Regions from separate parts of the Microcoleus sp. ARI1-B5 genome, predicted to be linked through region 2. Evidence: riboswitches for the same ligand, from Rfam matches in the RefSeq annotation. Region 2 holds a riboswitch; each other region holds the start of a gene.
The links. Region 2 has a riboswitch for cobalamin ahead of cobG (precorrin-3B synthase). Riboswitches for the same ligand answer to the same signal wherever they lie in the genome.
Positions count from the first base shown of each region.

Region 1: another riboswitch for cobalamin. It lies ahead of QUB63_RS18815 (DUF1636 domain-containing protein); the one in region 2 lies ahead of cobG (precorrin-3B synthase).
Region 3: another riboswitch for cobalamin. It lies ahead of QUB63_RS16230 (energy-coupling factor ABC transporter permease); the one in region 2 lies ahead of cobG (precorrin-3B synthase).

Region 1 is NZ_JAUBVK010000012.1:117,112-122,689, forward strand. Features, by position in the region: gene cobW (cobalamin biosynthesis protein CobW) at 1-355, opposite strand, end outside; gene QUB63_RS18815 (DUF1636 domain-containing protein) at 617-1,027, opposite strand; cobalamin riboswitch at 1,050-1,213, opposite strand; gene QUB63_RS18820 (bifunctional serine/threonine protein kinase/MFS transporter) at 1,356-3,398, shown strand; gene QUB63_RS18825 (serine/threonine protein kinase) at 3,604-4,860, shown strand; gene QUB63_RS18830 (type IV pilin-like G/H family protein) at 4,852-5,454, opposite strand; gene clpX (ATP-dependent protease ATP-binding subunit ClpX) at 5,510-5,578, opposite strand, start outside.
Region 2 is NZ_JAUBVK010000001.1:131,314-136,891, reverse strand. Features, by position in the region: gene QUB63_RS00590 (Ig-like domain-containing protein) at 236-925, shown strand; adenosylcobalamin-variant (AdoCbl-variant) riboswitch at 1,182-1,261, shown strand; gene cobG (precorrin-3B synthase) at 1,327-2,835, shown strand; gene QUB63_RS00580 (precorrin-8X methylmutase) at 3,074-3,703, shown strand; gene cobI (precorrin-2 C(20)-methyltransferase) at 3,700-4,410, shown strand; gene psbA (photosystem II q(b) protein) at 4,764-5,578, shown strand, end outside.
Region 3 is NZ_JAUBVK010000009.1:149,662-155,239, forward strand. Features, by position in the region: gene QUB63_RS16215 (FAD-dependent oxidoreductase) at 1-609, opposite strand, end outside; gene QUB63_RS16220 (Uma2 family endonuclease) at 853-1,551, opposite strand; gene QUB63_RS16225 (Uma2 family endonuclease) at 1,670-2,410, opposite strand; cobalamin riboswitch at 2,604-2,750, shown strand; gene QUB63_RS16230 (energy-coupling factor ABC transporter permease) at 2,773-3,531, shown strand; gene QUB63_RS16235 (energy-coupling factor ABC transporter substrate-binding protein) at 3,536-3,868, shown strand; gene cbiQ (cobalt ECF transporter T component CbiQ) at 3,865-4,665, shown strand; gene QUB63_RS16245 (class I SAM-dependent methyltransferase) at 4,874-5,578, shown strand, end outside.

The DNA.
Region 1 (5,578 bases), on a different contig from region 2:
GCCAGCGAAAAGCTTGAATCAAAGGCTTAGGAAGTGCGAGGCCAGAAGTCTCAATTAAGATACAATCAATTTGGTCGCGGCGCTTCAACAATTCCTGCATAGTCGGCAAGAATTCCTCTTGAACAGTGCAGCAAAGACAACCATTTGTTAGTTCTACAATATTGCTGCTGACATTTTCTTCTTCGTCGCAAACTTGGCAATCGCGCAGCAGTTCTCCATCAATTCCGATTTCGCCAAATTCGTTAACCAAAACAGCAATGCGGCGGCCTTGATTGTTTTGCAACAAATGGCGAATTAAGGTAGTTTTGCCGCTACCGAGAAAACCAGTGATAACTGTAACAGGGATTTTGTGCATTAGTAATTTAGTTGTTGTGTGATTGAATATCTTTCAATTTTGGGTCAGTCAATTGCTGACAGGAAACTCGTTAAACCGACAGTCCGGCAGGGGTTTAAACCCCTGCCGATGGAGCGAAAGTCCTCTCAAGAGGACTAATGAGTTTAAAATTTTTATTCTCAGTCCTCTTTAGAGGACTTTCGCTATTAGCCAGGGACTTAAGTCCCTGGCGGAGTGGTAGCCTTAGTTATCGCCGATGGGCAAAGCCTGGAAGGAAAGAGCTTAATTTGGCAGCGGCGGGATTTTCGCCAAAACACCTTTTTTCAGAGCTTGAGGACGTTCAGCCCAAGGCAACAAACCGTCTGGTTTAGCATAGTATTGACCCGCGCATTCCAGTACAGCCTCGACACTTTCCGGTTCATTTGCGGGCAAATCACCAAACAGATAAGTATACTTTCCAGCAGCAGCAAAAGACACCGCACAAGAATGACTGCAAGCACTCATGCACTCAACTTCTCGAATATCAAACTGCTCGCAAAACTCCCAATCTTGAGCGAGTTTCGATAAATCTTCCATGAATTGTTGACCGCCGCTTTTACCTTCGCGCTTGCCGTCTTTCCAAACACTAGCGCAAGCAGTGCAAACCAAAAGACAGTGTTTTGTGCGTACAACCGTGTTAGTTCCATTCATCATCCGTACCTCGCAGATGCGTTCAAAAGTGAGTTAGATATCGGCGGGCATTCTGACTTCAAAGGCGAAGGACTGAAGTCCTTACTACAAACCTTATTACAGTTGCGGGACAGCGCCGGACTTGCACCGAACTTTCCCCGTTTCCTCTGGCGGCTGCTCCCCGCTAGAACCGATCGCGAATTCAAATCCTATCACACTTGCCGCCTTTTCCCAAAAAAGTTATCTTGGTAAAAGCAAGTTTTAATATCTAGCTACATAAATTAACCCGGTTCGTAGTAAGGACTTTAGTCCTCTGATATTTCTGCGGACTAAAGTCCTCACTACGAACCTTATGAACGCTTTTCGCGACTTTTCCGCACACGGCTATCAAGTAACCCGCGAACTCGGATACAACAGTCTGGGCGGCCGCGTCACCTATCTCGCCACAAAAATTAACACAACAAACTCCGTTGTCATCAAGCAATTTCAATTCGCCCAATTAGGTGCTAGCTGGACAGAATACGAAGCTTACGAACAGGAAATCAAAGTGCTCGAAAGTTTGGATTTCCCTGGAATTCCCCGCTATCTCGATGCTTTCGGGACTGACAGCGGTTTCTGCATGGTGCAGGAATACAAAAATGCCGAAAGTGCGATCGATCGCACTTTATCGCCGCCGGATATCAAACAAATTGCGATCGCCACTTTAGAAATTCTAGCTTACCTGCAATCCCAAAAACCGCCCGTAATTCACCGCGACATCAAACCGGAAAACTTGTTAATCGACGAAGAGTTAAATGTTTATTTAGTAGACTTCGGTTTTGCTCGGCTAGGAGGTGGAAATATCGCGGCTAGCAGCGTCGTCAAAGGCACGATGGGATTCATGCCACCCGAACAAATGTTCAACCGAAAATTAACCAAAGCATCCGACCTTTACGGCTTGGGGATAACGCTGATTTGCTTGTTAACTGGTACGAAATCTGGGGATGTCGGTAATTTAGTTGATGCCAATTATGGCATTCATTTCCGGCATTTAGTACCGCCGTTGCAGCAGGGTTGGATGAATTGGCTGGAAAGGATGGTAGCGTCGAGAATTCAAGATAGATATCAGTCGGCTGCGGATGCTTTAACTGCGCTACAATCTTTGGATGTCAGCAGCTTGCCGAAAGTTAGAATTTACCGCCATCGCATTGAATTCACCGCCACAGAATATGGAGAAATCTTAACAGGGACGATTGCCATTAGCAACCCAATTCCCGATACAATGCTTTGTGGCAGGTGGGAAGTCGCGCCGCATCCGAACGATCCGCCCCACACGCCCTACGACCACTCTTGGATCTCCTTTGAACCGCAGGCATTTGAAAGCAATAATATCGAGTGCAAAATCGCAGTCGATACGAGCAAATTGCTGGAAAGTCAAACTTACAACCGCCAAATCATCTTGCGCGCAAATTCTGAACCAGAAACTCATACAATAGAATTGCAAGCTACAACAGCCCCGCTGCCCGTACCGCAAAAAACTAATTTTTTGTCGGTATTCAGGCTGATTTTTATGTTCTGTTTGATATTAGCAAGTTTTATGTGCTGTTTGCTGTTAACAGTTTTGATAATTGACTGGATTGATTATGGTTTCGTCGCTCCGGAGGTTGACATCTTTTTGTATTCGGGGACTACTACTATCCTGCTCCCCCTCTGTTTTACGAGTGGCTTCTTGGGATTTGTAGTCGCCGAAATTGCCATTACAGCCCAATCAAAAAAATATGATTTTAATTGGTTTCTAGCTTTATGTGGAGGGTTAATAGGATTGATTTTTTCGGGTTTTATTAGCAGCCTATTAACCAGTATTTTTTTTGATATCGCGAAGGGTACGATCGATTACCAATTAATAAATTTTGTGTATGCTGGGTCAGTGCTGGTTTCGATCCCAGTAACTTTACTTGCAGCCTTAATACTAGGACGAAGGACTACGGATTTTACGAGCGAAAATGTTACGGTACAAGCAGCAGTTATTATGCTGTTTGTATTATTTACCTTGTATACTAGCTTTAGATTCCTCTGGATTCTAGCGCTGGCCTCCCTGATTTACAAAATAGTCTCTTCGGTATTTAACAAGCTGATTGACCAGCAGATAGCCCGACAAATTCTTGAAGTAGATGCTACCAAAAGAGCTTTTCTAACTGCCGGATTTTGTATGAGTTTGTCAGTAGCATTTATAAACTTTTTAAAGTTAAAATTTCACTTAGAAGGGGTTGAACCTAGAGAAATGTTAGTTGTAGGAGGAACGATAATGACATCTCTAGCCGTCACTGGAATTCCGTTAATTGACTCGCTCGTTTTTAAACCAAAAAGAATGCTTGCCAACTATCGCAAATCCAGACCAAATTTAATTAAACCGTAAAAACTTGTTCGCAGCAAGGACTTTAAACCTCAATGACTGAAGTTCTCACTAAAAACCTTACCAAACATTAAGAGCCTGCATTCCTGCCTGTTGTTGGCGGATTGTTTCGAGAGTTCGCTTTAAATCCAACTTTTAAAAACCTCGCTATTAACTATCACAACTCTCAACTACTAACTATCAACTATCAACTATCAACTATTTACCTATGAATGCTTTTCCTGACTTTTCCAACTACGGCTATCAAATAACCCGCGAACTCGGACACAATCGCGCTGGCGGTAGAGTTACTTATCTCGCTACCGAAATTAATACCAAACGTTCCGTCGCCGTCAAACAATTTCAATTTGCCCAAACAGGCGCTAATTGGGCTCAATATCAAGCTTGCGAACAAGAAATTCAGATTTTGCGAGAACTCGACCATCCCAGCATTCCCCGCTATTTAGATTCCTTCCCAACTGCATCGGGTTTCTGCATGGTGCAAGAATACAAAGATGCCCCTTCCTTGGCAAATTCTAACCGCTGGAAGCCCGAACAAATCAAGCAAATTGCTATCTCTGTTTTAGAAATACTCAAATACCTGCAAAATCGGGTTCCGCCAGTCATCCACAGAGATTTAAAACCAGAAAATATCTTAGTAAATGACCGGATGAATGTCAGCCTTGTCGATTTCGGATTTGCTAGAATCGGCGGGGGAGAAGTCGCCGCCAGCAGCGTTGTCAAAGGAACCTTGGGCTTTATGCCGCCAGAACAAATGTTCAACCGGCAGCTAACTGTTGCATCGGATTTATACAGTCTCGGCGCGACGCTAATTTGCTTGCTAATCGGCATCAATTCTACCGAAGTTGGCAGTTTGATGGACGATACGGGGCGGATTAATTTTAAACATCGCTTGCCGCAGCTAACTCCAGAGTTTCTTGACTGGCTGCAAAAAATGGTGGAACCTAATTTCAAACACCGCTATCCTTCGGCGGATGCTGCCCTCCATGCTTTGATTCCCCTAGAGGTAGTTCAGCAGCGTAACAAGTCAAAACTCGCACTGATATCAGTCGGATTATTAACAGCAATTGCTGCTATTTTTATTCCTTTGCTCTGGAAATTTGTCGATCTCAAACCAGTAATCACCGCAGAAAAGTTAAATCCTCAGACTCAAGTGATGTTAACTGACGAACTAGAATCGACAAAAACTAGAGATTTTTGGTCTTTGAAGCAAAAAAAAAAAGTCTATTTTGCTGTCAGTGCTGCTAACTTGCCAGAAGGAAAATATAGAAGTTATTGTAAGGTTGTCAACCCTCAAGGACTATTCGCAGCCCAGAGTCAATCTTATTTAAAAACGACGGGCGATCGATTAAATACTTGGTGCTGGTACAATTTTAAAAAAGATGACAAACCGGGCAATTGGCAGTTTCAATTTTACTTAGGGGGTCAAAGAGTGGCGCAAAATAGTTTCAAGGTTTTACCTTAACATAGTTGTTCCGGGCTGGCATTTAATTTCTTTGCCGTCAAAAGTTGGCGGGTTCCAAGTTTCTGCATAAGTTCCGTTCTCGCGATCGCTCTCGCATATAGCCCAAATAGTTTTTATTAGATTGCTACCCTTTTCTTTGTAAGCAAATACTGCGCCAGTGTAGGATTTCCCGGGGTTCCTAGCAGTAGGTTTGGCGCTCGCGATCGCGCTTTCAAATTGTGCTGGTTCGCGGTGATTGTGCCTAGTTTGAACCGGACCCATTGATGAGACGATCGTGTAATTATAGTTCTTGGTCTGTTCTTTAAGTCCTAGATCCAGTTGGGGAATGTTATCGCTAAATTGACCGTACTCTGCATAGTAAGCTTGCTGCGCTCTATTGATGCTTGCCATATATTGTCTGGCTTCTAAAAATTTCTGACCCCTTGACGGGGACGAGCGCAGGACGATCGTATTGAGTTGAAAATCGTAAAATGACGCCATCATGCCAGCCACAAGCGCGCTGTAAATTGCAATCCTCGGCAGCAAACTGGATACTGACAATCTCGATTTTTTACTGGCTTTAGCTACATTGGCTGACATTTTTTTGACTGTCATAAAGTAAATTTGCCAAGCTTGTAGGGTGCGCTGCACACACCCTACAAACTATAAACTATGCAGTTTCGTGTTGTTTGCGCCATGCGGGATGCCACAGCAATTCGGCAGTCGATCGCTTCTCGAC
Region 2 (5,578 bases):
GCAGATGCAACCGACGATTAACGCAGATATTTTTAAGGAAACTGAGTGAATGAATGCTATTTGATCTGCTGTGAAATCACAAATTTATTCCGAGATACTTTAGCGCAGTATTCCCGCTGTGAAAAAATAATAGCATTTTATTTATCTCTGTGCCACTTTTCTCGCTGGCATACAAAGCTAGAGCGCGAGGCGCACTGGTTCATAAAGTTAGAGATAAAAAAAACCAATATTAAATATGAATAACAAACAGAAGGAATTTATCGGGATCGGGTGCGTAACTGCGATCGTCCTGTTATTCGGCTTCATAGGTATTACGGTATGGAATATTCTCGGCTTTGTAAGTACATTTGACAGTTCCCCTTGCCTTAAATACAATTCTTCCGAAGTAGAGCCTTTAATTGTGGGTCAAACGACTAAGCTAAAAATAGGGATGACCGATTTTTCAGAGTGTATTGCAGGAGATTCTACGCAGTCCGAGAAACAGTGGGTGTGGTCGTCTGACAATGCAGGAGTCGTCAAAGTTTCATCAGAGGGAATTGTGACGGGTATGGCGCCGGGAAAGTTTGCCGTGTTCGCAAAAAAAGGTGGAGAAACACTCTCTATGTCCGGTATTGTTTACCCGCCTGATTGGACACTTCGGATTCTACCAGAAGTTGCAACCGTCCGCGCGGGCGATCGCATTACTTTTAAAATGATTCTCTCCGATTCAAAGGGGAGATTGCTTCCGCCAGTGACTTATTTCCAATTTTCGACTCCCTACTATCAGCAATCGATATCTGGTGCACCCAGCAAATCTCCCAATCCGGAGCCGTTGCTCGCTCAAACGCAATCGGCGGGCACATTTCAAGCGCTGCGACCTGGAACTGTTACTATTACTGGGGGAATGGGCGATCGCACAAGGGAAGCCCAATTAACCATCAAATAAAATAACAAGTATCGTTGCATTGCTATGAATCTGGGCCAGCGAGTCATTTTAACTCAGTCCAGGATGCACTTTAACCTTCATAACCCGGTTTTTTAGCGAATCTGGGGTCTGCAACCTGTGTATATTTGTAAAAAACCCGGTTTCTGGCAATTCCTATGAATTTGGGTCGAGTTCGTTTAGAAACTATACAAAATCAGCGGGCATTTGTTAAGAAAGTTGAGAGTTTTCGCTGCGGGCGATCGACTTGTGATACATTTCTTAAACCTGAAAGCGGGAAAGTCCGGTGCAATTCCGGCGCTGTGCCGCAACTGTGAGAGTCAGAATGCCGATTTCGGGATTTGTTTGACACGTTTACTTGTAGGTTCCCTGCGTCGCACGGGGAAGGAGATTATTTGTTGCTTTTGACTGATTTACCGACTTGTCCGGGCTTATTTTACGGTTCCCGAGCCCGAGACGGAGTTTTGTCCAGGATGCGGATTCCGGGGGGAATTTTAAATGTACAGCAGTGTTGGTCGATCGCCAATTTAGTCGATCGCTACAGTACCGGCTGTTTGCAAGTCACAAATCGGGCAAATTTACAAATCCGAGAATTGCACTCAGAAATTGCCCCGTCAATTTGGCAGGATTTGCAAGAATTGGGATTAGCATCTCGCTGCGTTGAAATTGACCCAATTCGGAATATGATGGCAAGTCCGACAGCAGGAATCGATCGCCAACAGTTACTCAATACTCGCCCGATAGTTGCAGCTTGGGATAATTACCTGCAAACACATCCTGAGTTGTCGGAACTTTCGGCTAAGTTCAGCATTGGCTTTGACGGCGGCGAAGCGGTTTCGATCCAGGCTTTGCGCAACGATATTTTATTAGCAGCCCAAAGGCGATATGCAGATTCCGAAATAGTTTTTCGGCTGCATTTAAACGGCGAAACCGGGATTTTAATCCCACAAGCGCAATGTATTTCAGTATTAGCCGCCCTCGCTAATACCTATCTTGAATACACCAAAAATCGGCCGCGAATAGATGGCAAAAAACCGCGCTTGCGCCACCTGTTAGCAGATTGGGGTGCTGAAAGTTATCTAGAAAAAGTAGAGAAAAATTTGCCATTTGCTTTACAGCGCGAGTCGATCGAGCTTTCTGAAAGAGACATCTCCCAAAACTCTTGTGGGGTAGGCATGGGGCCTGCCCCTGAGAGGCTTTTCACCGCCAACCCAAGGGCGATCGAACCCAACGGCAATCTCGGCATCCACCGTCAGCGACAGTCCGATTTCTCATACATCGGCATTGCGCTGCCCCTAGGCAGGCTAGAATCGAAGCAACTGCGAAATTTGGCAAATTTAGCCCAAAATCTAGCCAGCGGCACCCTGAGACTTACGCCGTGGCAAAATCTGGTGATTTCCGACATCCCCAACTCCCAGGTTTCTGAGGTCAAACAGCAAATCGCCGATTTCGGATTGCACTCATCCGCAACTCGCATAGATTCCTGCTTAGTTGCGTGTGCCGGCAACAGCGGCTGTGCGTCGGCGGCGACAGATACTCAAAGTCACGCCCTAGAAATGGTGAGGGATTTAGCGCAAAAACTGACGCTCGACCGATCGATTAACATCCATTTCAGCGGTTGTGAAAAGTCCTGCGCCCAACACCAACCAATTGATATCACCCTAGTAGGAACTCAGATTCAGCAGGGATGCGAAACGATCGCAGCTTACAACATTTATGCAGGTAGAAAAGACTTGCCCTTTGGACGGCAAATCTTCCCAGCCGTCAGTGTAGCCGAGATGCCCCGCGCGATCGAGCGAATCCTGCGGGTGTATCAGCAGTTTCGAGAACCTCGGGAGTCATTAGGCGAATTTTGCGATCGGTGGGCGATCGACAAATTGCAGAAGTTACTTAGCCCAGACCATCATAATTAAAAGCAAAAAAATCCCATTAAAACAGACAAATTGTCATCATTTCCCCTTCTCTTTCTTCCTTCGCGCCCTTCGCGCCTTCGCGGTTCATAAAAAAAAGCTATTTCACCAATCAAAATTATCATAATAACAATTTCAAATAAAGTTAAGTACAGTCTCCCAATGACCAATGACCAATGACCAATGACCAATGACCAATGACCAATTACCAATGACCAATTACCAATTACCAATTATCTTAATGATTGACTACATCCGAGACGGAACAGAAATATACACAAAATCCTTCGCCACAATCCGCGCCGAAGCAGACTTATCAAACCTGCCACCAGACTTAGAAACAGTCGCAGTGCGACTAATTCACAGTTGCGGAATGATCGATATTGTTAAAGACTTAGCAGCTTCCCCCGGCGCCGCCACCCACGGGCGAAAAGCCCTCGCAGCAGGCGCGCCGATTCTGTGCGATGCCCGGATGGTAGCCGAAGGCATCACCCGCAAACGCCTCCCCGCAGACAATCCAGTGATTTGCACCCTCTGGCATCCCGATGTCCCGGAGTTGGCCGGCCAAATCGGCAATACTCGATCGGCAGCAGCACTCGATTTGTGGCTAGATAAGTTAGATGGTGCAGTTGTGGCGATCGGCAATGCCCCGACTGCTTTGTTCCGACTGCTGGAAATGCTGGATGCCGGAGCCCCCAAACCGGCGTTAATTCTGGGTTTCCCGGTAGGATTTGTGGGGGCGGCCGAATCCAAAGCCGAACTCGCTGCCAACAGTCGGGGAGTGCCATTTATCGTGCTGCAGGGGCGGCGGGGTGGCAGTGCAATGGCAACGGCGGCCGTGAATGCGTTAGCTAAAGAGGACGAACTATGACTAAGACTACTGGTAAATTGTACGGATTGGGCATCGGCCCTGGCGATCCGGAATTGATTACATTGAAAGCTTATCGGATTTTGCAATCGGTGCCTGCGATCGCGTATCCGGCGATGGAAAATGGTAAGGTACTGGCGCGGGCGATCGTGGCCGATTACCTGCGGCCGGAGCAAATTGAGATTCCGATGCCGCTGCCTTTTAGTCCGACGCGATCGTCTCAACCTTATTACGATATTGCTGCGGAGAAAATAGCAGCCCACCTCAGCGAGGGCAGGGATGTGGCGGTTTTGTGCGAGGGCGAACCTTTTCTCTACGGCACGTTTATGTATTTATTTAACCGTTTGTCGGGAAAGTTTACTACGGAAGTTGTGCCGGGAATTTCTTCGACGATGGCGAGTGCGAGTGCGCTGGGAGTGCCGCTGACTTACCGTAACGATGTGTTAAGTATTATGCCTGCGACGTTGGATGCTGAGGTTTTGCGCGATCGGCTGGCGGTTGTTGATGCTGCTGTGATTATTAAGCTGGGGAGGCACTTTGCGAAAGTCCGGGATGTGCTCATTGAGCTGGGACAGTTCGATCGCGCACTATATATAGAACGCGCAACTATGCCGAATCAGTGCATTCGGGCGATCGCAGAAGTCGATCCGACGGAGGTTCCTTATTGGGCGCTCGTCATGATACCGAGCCAGCAGAAGTCTGTATCTTGACCTTACTCAAAGACGGATACTTGCTTCAAAACATGAGTCGCGGAGCTCAAACAAAGTTTACAAATGAGAGAGATCCGCCACATTCATCTCTGGAGTCAATCTCAAATCTTCAATGCGAAAATCGACTGAATCTCGTGCCTGAAGGCGGCGCGCTTCCATGCTTCCCCTTTTATTGTCAATTCTTTGCCCTTTATCCGCAATTACAGATATCGATAACTCAAACTTATATCTCTCATCAGTTAATCTGTTGTTACAGGTCTTTACAAAGCTTAGAATATGCTTTATATTTATTTACATGGCGGAACACAAAGCCGTCACGAACATTGAAAACCAAATAAAGCAATCATAAAACCATGACAGCAACTTTACAGCAGCGCGAAAGCGCTAACCTGTGGGAGCAGTTTTGCAACTGGGTAACATCAACCGACAACCGCCTCTATGTAGGCTGGTTCGGCGTCTTGATGATTCCTACCTTGCTGACTGCAACAATCTGTTACGTAATCGCCTTCATCGCGGCCCCTCCAGTGGACATCGACGGCATCCGCGAACCAGTAGCTGGTTCCTTGATGCTGGGTAACAACATCATCTCCGGTGCTGTTGTTCCTTCCTCAAACGCGATAGGTCTTCACTTCTACCCAATCTGGGAAGCTGCTTCCCTCGATGAGTGGTTGTACAACGGCGGCCCTTACCAATTGGTAATTTTCCACTTCCTCATCGGCATTTTCTGCTACATGGGTCGTGAATGGGAACTGTCCTACCGCTTAGGTATGCGTCCTTGGATCTGCGTCGCTTACTCTGCACCAGTTGCAGCAGCTACCGCAGTATTCTTGATCTACCCGATCGGACAAGGCAGCTTTTCTGACGGTATGCCCTTGGGTATCTCCGGCACATTCAACTTCATGATCGTGTTCCAAGCCGAGCACAACATCCTGATGCACCCCTTCCACATGTTGGGAGTTGCTGGTGTCTTCGGTGGTTCTTTGTTCTCCGCCATGCACGGTTCTTTAGTTACCTCTTCTTTGGTTCGCGAAACAACTGAAACCGAGTCTTTGAACTACGGTTACAAATTCGGTCAAGAAGAAGAAACCTACAACATCGTTGCAGCCCACGGCTACTTCGGTCGTTTGATTTTCCAATACGCTTCTTTCAACAACAGCCGTTCCTTGCA
Region 3 (5,578 bases), on a different contig from region 2:
GAGTTCTTTCAGTCTTCTTGCACTGAGTCCTTGGGTTTCAAACACGAGGGTGACTGGAAGTTCTGAGTTAGGCAGACCAAAGGTTTCAAATCCCTTCAGCTTTCTCGCACCTGCGGCTTGAGCTAATTCGGCATTGACAGTGGCATCAATAAATTGCTTGCCTGCATAAACTACGCCTTTAGAGGTGGTTATACTGGCAATTTTTTGGCCTTCTTTATTGACTGATTGAATTTCTACTTTGCTGAGGAGATCGACCCCTGCTTGTAACAGCATTTCTTTCAGCGCTGCGCTGGATTTGGGGGGGTCAAGTGCGATCGCGGTGACACCGGATTTTTGCAGGAATTCTTTATAGATTGTCGGCGGTGAACCAAAGGTATCTAAATTTAAAGATTGTTGCAGTTCTTGACTAATCTGGCTTCTATCTAAATAAGCGAGGCCGCCTCTTACTAAATGCCCGCCAATTCCTTCCTGCAAGCTTCCTTTAGACATCAGCAAAACTCGCGGATAACGCTTTGTCCGGCGACGGTATTCTCGGGCGGCGGAGATAACTGCTAGAACTCCTGGAACTTCATCACCAAAGCAGATGACATCGTAAGAACGCAGATCCATGACCATTATTTAATTACCTCTCCCGCCATTTTTTCGATCTGCATCTCAATTTTTGCCATCAAACTCTTTGTCTGTTCCAAATAAGGCCGCATCTTTCCTGATTTTTTTGATAATTTTCACACATTTCTGGACGCAAAAATCGGGATTTTCGGGAAAATCTTGCGTTTAGGGCGATCGATCTCGCTGGAAAAACCCGGTTGGCGATCGGCCTTGAGTGCGTCTGTCTCGTACTCTTGACTGCAATTAGCTTATATTATCAGGATCTATCCCCAACTCGCGCAATCGTTCAGCTAGTCGATCGGCACGTTGCGATTCCTGTTGGGCACGTTGCGCTGATTCCTTCACCTGTTCTTCAGGAGTCAGATAGCGTTTACCATCAGCATCGTACCAATACAACCACTCCCTTGTCACCCCAGAATAATTGCCCCTTTCACAACCAATACCCAGACCAATTTCTGGCATCCAAACAGGATTTCCCGGCTGTAACTCATACTTTCCCTTGACTAACTTATATACTTCAAAACGGGGATCGTTACGGCGGCGGGAAGAATAAACCACGTAATAAAGTATGCCTAAATCTTTATATTTTTCCCACTTGCCGGTGTATTTGTGGTGATAAGTAGCCGAAAGCAATTCGAGGACAAAAATTGGTATAACATTTTCCTCCCATAACTGGTAATTGGGACGCAATTCTTCCTGGTAAAACCGTTCTATATCTAAACTTAAGAAAGCATCTGGCCTGATGAACTCTTCGTCTGAGTCTTGGTAAATACCCATATTTAAACCCAAAAACCAGTCCATGCGTTCTGCCCAAAGTATCAGCAATATTGCTTTTAGCAATCCTGGAATTAATTCTTTAAGTTCGTCATCCGCAGGTGGTTGATAGAATTTTTGTCGTTCTTCGGGTGAGGGTGAGTGCGTCGGCAATTTATAGTTTGACATGGCGGCTTTCCTCAAAAATCACTAAGATTATAACTTTGATATTAGACCACTCTTGTGGAAAGAAAGAGAGTGGCAAACACAGCGAAATTACCCCTACAAAATCCCAAATATTCGGCAATCAGCTAAGATTATCTGGATCTATCCCCAACTCGCGCAATCGTTCAGCTAGTCGATCGGCGCGCTGGGCTTCCTGTTGGGCGCGCTGGGCTTCCTGTTGGGCGCGCTGGGCTTCCTGTCGGACAAGTTGCGCTGATTCTTTCAACTGTTCTTCAGGAGTCAGATAACGTTTTCCATCCGCATCGTACCAATACAACCACTCCCTTGTCACCCCAGAATAATTTCCCCTTTCACAGCCAATTCCCAAACCAATTTCTGGCATCCAAACTAGATTTCCTGGCTGTAACTCATACTTGCCATTGACTAACTTATGCACTTCCAAACGGGGTTTGCGGCGGCGGCGAGAAGAATAAATGACGTAATAAAGTACGCCTAACCTTTGATATTCTTTCAACTTGGCGCTGTATTCCTTGCGAGAAGTCGGGGAAACAACTTCGAGGACAAAAGTTGGCATCACTTTTTCCTCCCACAGCACGTAACTGGGACGCAATTCTTCATCGTAAAACCGTTGTACACCTAAACTTAAGAAAGCATCTGGCACAATGACAGGTTTGTTGAGGTGATGGTAAATAGCCATATCTATGCCAAAAAACCAGTCCATGCGTTCCGCCCAAATTATGAGCAATATTGCTTTTAGCAATCCTGGTATTAATTCTTGCAGTTCGTTATCCACTGGTGTTTCATCTGAGTCTGGTAGTTCGTCTGCTGAGGGCCAGTGCTTCGGAAAGTTGTAATTTAACATGGCGGCTTTTCTCGAAACTCATTAAAATTCTAGCATTTAGTTGTTGGGTATTTTTTTGTATTTGATTAAGATTTTTATGGGTTGCAAAGACGCTAAGTAAGAAAAGGAAGAAAAGCAAGATGATAGGTAATCTTGAGTTACTTAATCTGAAATAATTTTTGTAAAATATTGGCTGAGACTTGCCCGATCGACTATACTAAGCTAACGATTCGGTTCTAATGGGGAGCAGCCATTAGAGGAAAGGGGGAAAGTTCGGTGCAAGTCCGGCGCTGTCCCGCAACTGTAATGAGAGTTTTGTCGCTTTCTGAGTCAGGATGCCCGCCGATGTGTTAGTTTACATTGTCTCATCTGCGAGGTTCAGCATGAAGGCCGGAAATCGGAAATTAGTCAGCCTGGGATTGATGGCTGGCTTGAGTTGTTATCTTGTCCTGGGTTCGGCAGCGCCCGCCGCAGCTATGCACATTTCGGAAGGTTTTTTGCCTGTGCAATGGGCTGCGTTTTGGTGGATTGTGGCGCTGCCTTTTTTTGTATTGGGTTTGCGATCGATCGCCCGAATTACCAAAGAACACCCGGAACTTAAATTATTGCTTGCTTTGGCGGGTGCGTTTACTTTTGTGCTTTCTGCTTTAAAAATTCCTTCGGTAACAGGGAGTTGTTCTCACCCGACGGGTACGGGTTTGGGTGCGATTTTGTTCGGCCCTTCGGTGATGGCTGTACTGGGCGCTTTAGTGCTGTTGTTTCAAACGTTACTGTTAGCGCACGGCGGCTTGACAACGTTGGGGGCGAATATGTTTTCGATGGCGATTGTCGGCCCTTTTGCTGCGTATTTTATCTATCGATTGCTGTTGCGAACTGGTAGCCAGCGGGCGGCAATTTTTGGCGCGGCGGCTTTGGCAGATTTGCTGACTTATGTGACGACTTCGATGCAATTGGCGTTAGCTTTTCCCGCAGCAAGCGGCGGCTTTATGGCTTCGTTTCTCAAGTTTGCTGGCATTTTTGCTATCACTCAAGTACCTCTGGCTATCAGTGAGGGATTGCTGACTGTATTGGTCTGGAATTGGCTGCATTCTTACGGGAAGCCGGAGTTGGAAACTTTGAAATTCTTGAGACAGGAGTCATAAAGTTGTGAATCAAAAACCTACTAAAAATCAACAAGCTAGTTCGCTGCAAAATTGGATGTTGGGGGTTTCTGTGGTTGTTCTTGCTGTTATTCCCCTGGTTTTTGTGCGGGGTGAATATGGCGGTGCTGATGACCAAGCTAAGAAAGCAATTACTCAAATTCAACCGAGTTATAAGCCTTGGTTCAATCACTTGTTTGAGCCTGCTAGCAGCGAAATTTCCAGTCTATTGTTTGCGTCTCAAGCAGCGGTGGGCGCTGGCGTAGTTGGCTATGTGATTGGGTTGTATAAAGGCCGATCGCAATCTCGGCAACAATCTGATAACAAATCGTCGGAATGAACCATCAGATTGATAGTCTGGCTTATACAAATCGCTTGCGGGGGTTGCCGCCAACTCACAAGCTATCTTTTGCGATCGCCCTATTAATCCTCTCTCTAGTTTCCAATGCAGCGGTACAGTTGTCGATCGCCCTTTGGTTGACAATCTGGATCGTCGTTTATGCGGGAATTCCGGCGAAACTCTATCTGCGGTTGCTGTCGCTACCGTTGATGTTTTTGCTGACGAGTTTGCCTGCGTTGGCGATAGGTGCGGTTGCGGGCGATCGAATCTCGGCAATTCAATGGGATATTTGGCAAGGTTGGGGAATTAGTATCGGCAGTTTTTATCTGTATGTGAGTCGCACGGGGATATATCAAGTGAGCGTGCTATTAGCGCGCGCCTTCGCATCGACAAGCTGTATGTACTTCATCCTGTTGACGGTGCCATTTACCGAAATCTTGCAGATTCTCCGAAAATTAAGGTGTCCGGAGTTGGTCACAGAACTGCTATTACTAATGTATCGGTTTATTTTTAGCTTATTGGCGATCGCGGATGAACTTTGGATAGCCCAAAACTCGCGCGGCGGCTACCGCACTTGGAAATTAGGAATGCGAAGTTTGGGTATTTTAATCGGACAATTGTTGCAACGAACTTTAGAAAACTACCGTCAAGTTTCGCTGAGTTTAGCCTCGCGCGGCTTCAATGGAGAATTGCGCGTTTGGAATTCTTATCCTTATAAACCTTCGCGCAGATATACATTTGAAGCAGTGTTTGGCTGCACGGTTTTAACCATAGTAAGTATTGTATTTCAACCATGATATTATTATGTCCGGTCAAATAACCTCGATGGGGTTTGATTGCGGTGGTTCTCTTCGGACATAATATGACTTGCGCATGAATAACGTAGTTATATTAATTTCTGACCAAAGTTGGCAATTTATGCCCTCGCGTGTTATTAACATATATGCAAGCGCTGGGAAGAATTTCAACCCTGCCGGAAATCCTCAATTTTATCCAATTCTCCCAATGCCGAAGTCACAATCAATTTCTATTTCCAAAGTAACTCGCTACCAAAATGCAGCGCTGAATTACTATTTGGGGCTGACAGATTCGCCCTATCTTCACTACGGCTATTGGAAAACTCTGCCTGTGCCCGCTGAGGAACTCACCATCGCGCGGCTGCGTATCGCTCAGCAAGCTTACACGGATAAACTGTTAGATTTTATCCCCAAAGAAATCAAGACTGTGCTGGACGTAGGATGCGGGATTGGGGGAAATGCGGCTTATTTGCTCGATCGCGCTTTTGCAGTGGAAGGCCTCGCACCCGATCCCTTCCAACAACAGCGCTTTCTCAAGTGTACGGGCGATCGCGCCATCTTCCACCTCACCAAATTTGAAGACTTCAAAGCCACCCATTCCTACGATTTAGTTCTCTTGAGCGAAAGCAGCCAATATATGTCTGCTGTCGATATTGCTTCTTGTGCTGCGGCTGTCCTCAATCCTGGAGGCTACGTACTGCTTGCGGATATGATGCGCTCCGATCCTAACTATACAGAGGGAATGTTTTCTAACTGTCATGTTGTGAAAGAGCTTGAAACTGCATTGATGCAAGCGGGGTTCACTTTAGTAAAAACTGAGGATATTTCCGCTCATATTTTACCGACAATTGACCTGTATGTCGATACTTTCCGCAGGTATGGACTGAACACAATGATTTATGTTGCGGATTTA